Regions from separate parts of the Streptomyces sp. NPDC058663 genome, predicted to be linked through region 2. Evidence: predicted binding sites of a transcription regulator. Region 2 holds the regulator's gene; the other holds the start of a gene.
The links. Region 2 encodes HspR, which represses chaperone genes until heat shock. Its sites were predicted from a motif close to TTGAGNNNNNNNNNCTCAA; they were not measured.
Positions count from the first base shown of each region.

Region 1 (3,403 bases), on a different contig from region 2:
CGCACCCCGAGGGAGCCGTCGTCGGCCAGCACCAGCACCCGGGTCAGCCCCGCCCTGGACCAGCTGCGCCGGGTGAAACCGGCCGGCACCTCGGGCGCGGACACGCCGGGTGCGAGGGCGAGTGTCATCAGGTGCCCCGGGGCGTCGTACTCCCACCCCTGCGCCATCCACGGAGCCACCGCCTCGGGCGGCTCCACGCACTTGACCCAGGTGCCGGGCGCCGTGTCGTCACGCACCAGCTTGCGGAACGCGGCCCCGTCGGAGGCGTTCCGGCCGAACAGCACGTGCCGGGTGACGGCGTGCGGCAACCCGATGTCGATGGTGACGCCCCACGGCTGCGGCACCGGATCGGCGGCCCCGCGCGAAAGGGCCCACCCCTGCGCCCAGGCGTTGACGACGTCGGTGGTGGCGGCGAAGGCCATGCTGTTCCCCTTGCGCGACGTAATGGTCAGTTGCGGCTAGGGATCATTACACCTTCCCGGGTGGCGGGTTGTCGAGCTCCTTCTTGCAGGGAGGGGGAGTTGCCCGGGCCGCATGCGTCGGGGTGCTCAGCCGGCGCCGACCCGGTCGGCGACGACGAAGTCGGTCGCGCAGTCCGGGCAGGTGGCGTGCCCGAAGACATACGTCAGCAAGTGGGCGACCCGGTGCTGGCCGTCGGCGAGTGCGATGCCGTGCAGGCGCCGTCCGATGCCCGTCAGGTCGGCGGGGCTCACCGGCCGGAGCGGCTGCGCTCCGGCGTTGTCGCCAGACAGGTCGTACTCCTCGGCCGTGCAGAACAGTCCGCCCTCGGCCAGGACGACGAACAGGTCGCTCGCGCAGTCAGGGCAGGAGACCTCGTACTCCTCGTTCCCCAGGCCCCAGGCCAGGTCCTCGCTCCATCCTCCGGAGCCCGTGAGGCCTTTGACGCCTTCCACGCCGTCGAGTCCTTCCGTGCCCACGACGTCCTCGACGTCCTCGACGTCCTCGACGGCCTCCACGCCCTCGACGTCCTCCACGCCCTCGACGTCCTCCACGCCTTCGAGGCCGAGCATGGCCTCCAGGAGCCCGATGTACTCGGTGTGCCCGCTCGCGGACCGGAGGCGACGGCGCACCGCGGCCAGCAGAGTCGCGAGGTCCTGCGAGTGCTTCGTGCGCACATCGCCCGCCCCGTGCGGTTGCTGCCCGGCGCCCGCCATGATGGCGCCGGCCAGGGTCAGTGCGTTCACGGCCTGTTCCCGGTCGCCGCTCCCGGTCATGGCTGCCAGGTGGGGGAGGGCCGCGAAACTGGCCGTGCAGACGTCGCCCTGAGGGCAGAGGGCGGCCCACAGGTCGTCCCAGCGCGCGGGCGTGGGCTCCCGCGCGATCCGTTCCAGCAAGGCGGGGATGCCCTCGGCGGAGTCGTGGGCGCTCGTGGGTTCTGGCCAGTCGGTCATGGGCGGCATCCCACCAGGCCGGTGTCCGCCGGGTGATCGCTCAGAGCGAACACGGGTTGGGGAACACTGAAGGGCTCATATGCATTGAGTCGGTATAGCTCAACTTCACTGCCCAAGGGGAGATCATGGCATCGACGTCCACACCGCTCACCCTGCCCGTGCTGCCGCTCGACGACGAAGTCGTGCTGCCCGGGATGGTGGTGCCGCTGGACCTGTCCGACACCGAGGTGCGCGCGGCGGTCGAGGCGGCACAGGCTGCCGTCCGTACCGAGTCCAGCAAGCCGCAGGTGCTTCTTGTTCCGCGCATCGACGGCACGTACGCGGCGACGGGCGTGCTCGGCACCGTCGAGCAGGTCGGCCGGCTGTCCGACGGCGACCCCGGCGCGCTCATCCGGGCCCGCGGCCGAGTCAAGATCGGCGCGGGTACGACAGGACCCGGCGGCGCGCTCTGGGTGGAGGGCGCACGGATCGACGAGTCCGACCCCGACCCCGTGCCGGGTGCGGTCGCCGAGCTGGTCAGGGAGTACAAGGCCCTCGCGACGACCTGGCTGAAGAAGCGCGGCGCCTGGCAGGTCGTGGACCGCGTGCAGCAGATCGAGGGCGTCTCCGCGCTCGCCGACAACTCCGGGTACTCGCCGTTCCTGACCACCGCCCAGAAGGTGGAGCTCCTGGAGACCGCCGACCCGGTCGCCCGGCTGCGGCTCGCGCTGGCCGCCCTCAGCGAGCACCTCGCCGAGCAGGACGTCGCCGAGACCATCGCCAAGGACGTCCAGGAGGGCGTCGACAAGCAGCAGCGCGAGTTCCTGCTGCGCAAGCAGCTCGACGCGGTGCGCAAGGAGCTGCGCGACCTCAACGGCGAGGCCGAGGGTGAGGAGTCCGACGACTACCGGGCCCGCGTCGAGGCCGCCGACCTGCCGGAGAAGGTGCGCGAGGCGGCCCTCAAGGAGGTCGAGAAGCTGGAGCGCTCCAGCGACCAGTCCCCGGAGGGGTCGTGGATCCGCACCTGGCTGGACACCGTCCTGGAACTGCCGTGGAACGAGACCACCGAGGACCAGTACGACATCAGGGGCGCCAAGGAGATCCTGGACGCCGAGCACGCCGGTCTGGAAGACGTCAAGGAGCGGATCACCGAATACCTGGCGGTGCGCAAGCGCCGTGCCGACCGGGGGCTCGGGGTGGTCGGCGGCCGCAGGGGCGGTGCCGTGCTGGCCCTCGTCGGGCCTCCCGGCGTCGGCAAGACCTCGCTCGGTGAGAGCGTCGCCCACGCCATGGGCCGCAAGTTCGTCCGCGTGGCGCTCGGTGGTGTGCGCGACGAGGCGGAGATCCGCGGCCACCGGCGTACGTACGTCGGCGCGCTGCCCGGCCGTATCGTCCGTGCCATCAAGGAGGCCGGGTCGATGAACCCCGTCGTCCTCCTCGACGAGATCGACAAGGTCGGCTCCGACTTCCGGGGCGACCCGGCTGCGGCGCTCCTCGAAGTGCTGGACCCGGCCCAGAACCACACCTTCCGCGACCACTACCTGGAGGTCGAACTCGACCTGAGCGACGTCGTCTTCCTGGCGACCGCCAATGTGCTCGAAGCCATCCCCGAGGCCCTGCTCGACCGGATGGAGCTGGTCCGCCTGGACGGCTACACCGAGGACGAGAAGGTCGTCATCGCCCGTGACCACCTCCTGCCCCGCCAGCTCGACCGGGCCGGTCTGGAGCCCGGCGAGGTCACCCTGGAGGAGTCCGCCCTGCGCAAGCTGGCGGGCGAGTACACCAGGGAGGCAGGCGTACGGAACCTGGAGCGTGCGGTCGCGAGGCTGCTGCGCAAGGTCGCCGCACAGCACGAACTGGGCGACCGGGAGCTGCCGTTCGCCATCGAGGACGGTGACCTGCGCGAGCTGATCGGGCGTCCGCACCACGTGCCGGAGTCCGCTCAGGACCCGGCTGAGCGGCGCACCGCGGTGCCGGGCGTGGCGACCGGGCTCGCCGTGACCGGTGCGGGC
Region 1 is NZ_JBHXRV010000047.1:26,844-30,246, forward strand. It holds gene ACFWVV_RS29200 (GNAT family N-acetyltransferase) at 1-422, opposite strand, end outside; gene ACFWVV_RS29205 (hypothetical protein) at 549-1,412, opposite strand; gene lon (endopeptidase La) at 1,538-3,403, shown strand, end outside.
Region 1: lon (endopeptidase La) is a predicted target of HspR. The motif match lies at 1,497-1,515, and genes of this name have one in related genera.

Region 2 (3,403 bases):
GCCCTGGAGATCCGCCACCCCGGTCTCGTCGAGTACCTCGCCAACGTCTTCGAACAGTTCTGGCGCCGCGCCGTCCCCCTGGTCGAGCCCGTCGCGTACGGCCCGACCCCGGTCGGCATCTCCGGCGTCCAGCACTCCATCGCCAAGCTCCTGATCGAGGGGTACGTCGACGAGGCGATCGCCCGGCGCCTCGGCATGAACGTCCGCACCTGCCGCGCCCACATCGCCAAACTCGCCGCCTCCCTGGGCAGCGGAAGCCGCGCCCAACTCGGCTATCTGATAGCACAGTCGAACATCCTCGACGGGTAGCAGCGCCCGCGAACCTGCGCAGAACGGAACAGTCTTGGTCCCGGACCCGCCCCCCGCGATCACCGTCCTGGAAGGCCTCGACCGGATCAACAGGGCACTCGACGCGGCCTCCGCGGCCTGCCGCACCGAGGTCGTCACCCTCCAGCCGGGCGGGGCCCGGCCGGAACACCTGCTCGTCCAGGCCCTGGAGCGGGCCAGGCTCTTCGCCGGCCGCAACATCCGGATGCGCACGCTCTACCAGCACACCGTGCGGCACAGCTACGGCATCCACGCCTACCTGGAGGGCCTGAGCCACGTCCGGCTGGACGTACGCACCCTGGAAGAACTCGTGCCACGCCTGGTGATCTTCGACCGTACGGTGGCGTACGTCCCCGCGGGACCCGACACCACGATCGCCCTGGAGCTGCGCAACCCCGATGTCGTCGCCTTCCTCACGGCTGTCTTCGACCACTTCTGGCAGCAGGCGGTCCCCCTGCACGAACCGCTCCCCGAGCCCACCGCACCGGACGGCATCTCCGGCATCCGCCGCTCCATCGCCCGGCTCCTCGTGGAGGGCCTCGTCGACGAGGAGATCGCGCGCCGCCTCGGCCTCAACATCCGCACCTGCCGCGCCCACATCGCCAAACTCGCCGCCTCCCTCGGCGGCGTCGGCAACCGGGCCCAGCTCGGCTACCTGATCGCCAGGTCGGGCATCCTCGACACCTGGCCCACCGACCGCCCCCTCGCACCCCCGGAGTCCCCGGCATGACCGACCGCACCCCCACCGCGCCCCCGGAGCCCGTCCGCCTCGCCAAGGACTCCGAGGCGGTACCCGGGGCGGCGGCCCGCCCGCCCCTCGACGACACCCTCTTCGGCGCGGTCACCGTCGCCATCGACCCGCACCGCCGCATCACCGTCTCCGGCCCCGCGATCCCCCGTACCGACCTCGTACGCACCGGGGGCATCGACGGCGCCGACACGTACAGCGCCATCGGCACCCGGTCCGCCGCCGCGCTCACCCTCACCGTCGCGGACTCCCCGGCAGCGATACGCCCCGGCAGGGGCCGCTTCCGCCGCGCCACGTACAAGGTGGACGCCACCCACGAAGGCACCCGCTACCGGCTGACCCCGACCTCCATCGCCACCAGCACCCTCACCCGCGACGGCACCGTCCTGGGCGAGTTCACCGCCGACGGCGACGAGAGAGTCCTCGCCGCATGGCACCCGGACGCCGCCCCGCGGCCCGTCGACGCCTCGGTCGGCTACACCCTCGCGGCGGCGTACGGCACGGGCGGCCAGCCCATGTGGATGACCCTCATCGACGTCGTCACGGACCTGATTCCCTGACGGCGGGCATGCGGGGAGAAGACATGCGGGAAGGGGTCCGGGAGCAGCTGCTCCCGGGCCCCTTCCCGCACACAGGACCTCAGTCCTTCGCCCGCTTCGGCCGCCACACCACCAGCGCACTCGCCTGCTGGACGTCCTGGTACGGGACCAGGTCGCGGCGGTACGAGGCGTGCACCTGGGCCTCGCGCTGCTGGAGGGCGGCAGCCGCCCCGTCCACCGCCGCCGAGAGTTCGGCGACCCGGGACTGGAGGGCGGCGACCTGGTGCTCCAGCTCGATGATGCGCTTGATGCCGGCCAGGTTGATGCCTTCGTCCTGCGACAACTGCTGGACGGTGCGCAGCAGTTCGATGTCGCGGGCCGAGTAGCGCCGACCGCGCCCGGCCGTGCGGTCCGGGGAGACCAGGCCGAGGCGGTCGTACTGGCGCAGGGTCTGCGGGTGCAGACCGGAGAGCTGAGCGGCGACCGAGATGACGTACACCGGTGACTCGTCGGTCAACTCGTAAGGGTTGGTGCGTCGTCGGCCGTCCATCGCTCTCCTATGCTCCCTTCGCGTCCTGGAAGAGTGCGGCCCGCGGGTCTTCGCCCGCGGTGGCCTCACGGTAGGTCTCCAGGGCTTCCCTGGCCTTGTCGTTCAGTTCGGTGGGCACGTCGACCTCGACGGTGACGAGGAGGTCGCCCCGGGTGCCGTCCTTGCGGACCGCTCCCTTGCCGCGGGCCCGCATGGTGCGCCCGTTGGGCGTGCCGGCGGGCAGCTTCAGGGTGACCGGCGGGCCGCCCAGGGTGGGTACCTTGACCTCGCCGCCGAGCGCCGCCTCCACGAAGGTGACGGGCACGGTGACGGTGAGGTTGTCGCCCTTGCGGCCGAAGACCGGGTGCGCGTCGACGTGGACCACGACGTACAGGTCGCCGGCGTGGCCGCCGCGCTCGCCCGGCGTGCCCTTGCCGCGCAGCCGGATCCGCTGGCCGTCGGTGACACCGGCGGGGATGCGGACCTGCATGGTGCGCGAGGACTTGGCCCGGCCCGAGCCCTTGCAGATGTCGCAGGGGGTCTCCGCGATCAGGCCGCGGCCCTTGCAGTCCACGCACGGGTCGGTGAGGGAGAACCCTCCGCCGCCGCCGCGCGAGACCTGTCCCGTACCGACGCAGGTCGGGCACACCCTGGGGGTGCCGTTCTTGTCGCCGGTGCCGGAACACGCCTTGCAGGGGGCCTGCGAGGACATCCGCAGCGGCACGGTGGCACCGTCGACCGCCTCGGTGAAGCTGAGGGTGACCTCGGACTCGATGTCCTGGCCCCGGCGCGGCTGCGTCCGGGCCCCGGTGGCACCGCGGTTGAAGAGGCCTCCGAAGACGTCCCCTATGCCGCCGCCGAAGCCGCCGGTCTGGGCGGTGCCGCCGGCGGCACCGCCGAAGAGGTCACCGAGGTCGAAGTTGAAGGAACCGCCGCCCGCGGCCCCGGGACCGGGGCGGAAGCCGCCGTTCCCGAAGAGCGCGCGGGCCTCGTCGTACTCCTTGCGCTTCTTGGCGTCGCCGAGGACGTCGTTCGCCTCGGAGATCTCCTTGAAGCGCTCCTCGGCCTCGGTGTTGCCCTTGTTGGCGTCCGGGTGGAACTCGCGGGCGAGCTTCCGGTACGCCTTCTTGATCTCGGCCTCGGTGGCGTCCTTGGGGACGCCGAGAACCTTGTAGTAGTCCTTCTCGACGAAGTCCTTCGTGCTCATTTCCTCGACGTCCCTCCTCTCGGACCCGGACTCAACGGAGCGGTACTACCCCT
Region 2 is NZ_JBHXRV010000050.1:42,469-45,871, forward strand. It holds gene ACFWVV_RS30235 (helix-turn-helix transcriptional regulator) at 1-309, shown strand, start outside; gene ACFWVV_RS30240 (helix-turn-helix transcriptional regulator) at 344-1,057, shown strand; gene ACFWVV_RS30245 (hypothetical protein) at 1,054-1,635, shown strand; gene ACFWVV_RS30250 (heat shock protein transcriptional repressor HspR) at 1,715-2,164, opposite strand; gene dnaJ (molecular chaperone DnaJ) at 2,172-3,350, opposite strand; gene grpE (nucleotide exchange factor GrpE) at 3,396-3,403, opposite strand, start outside.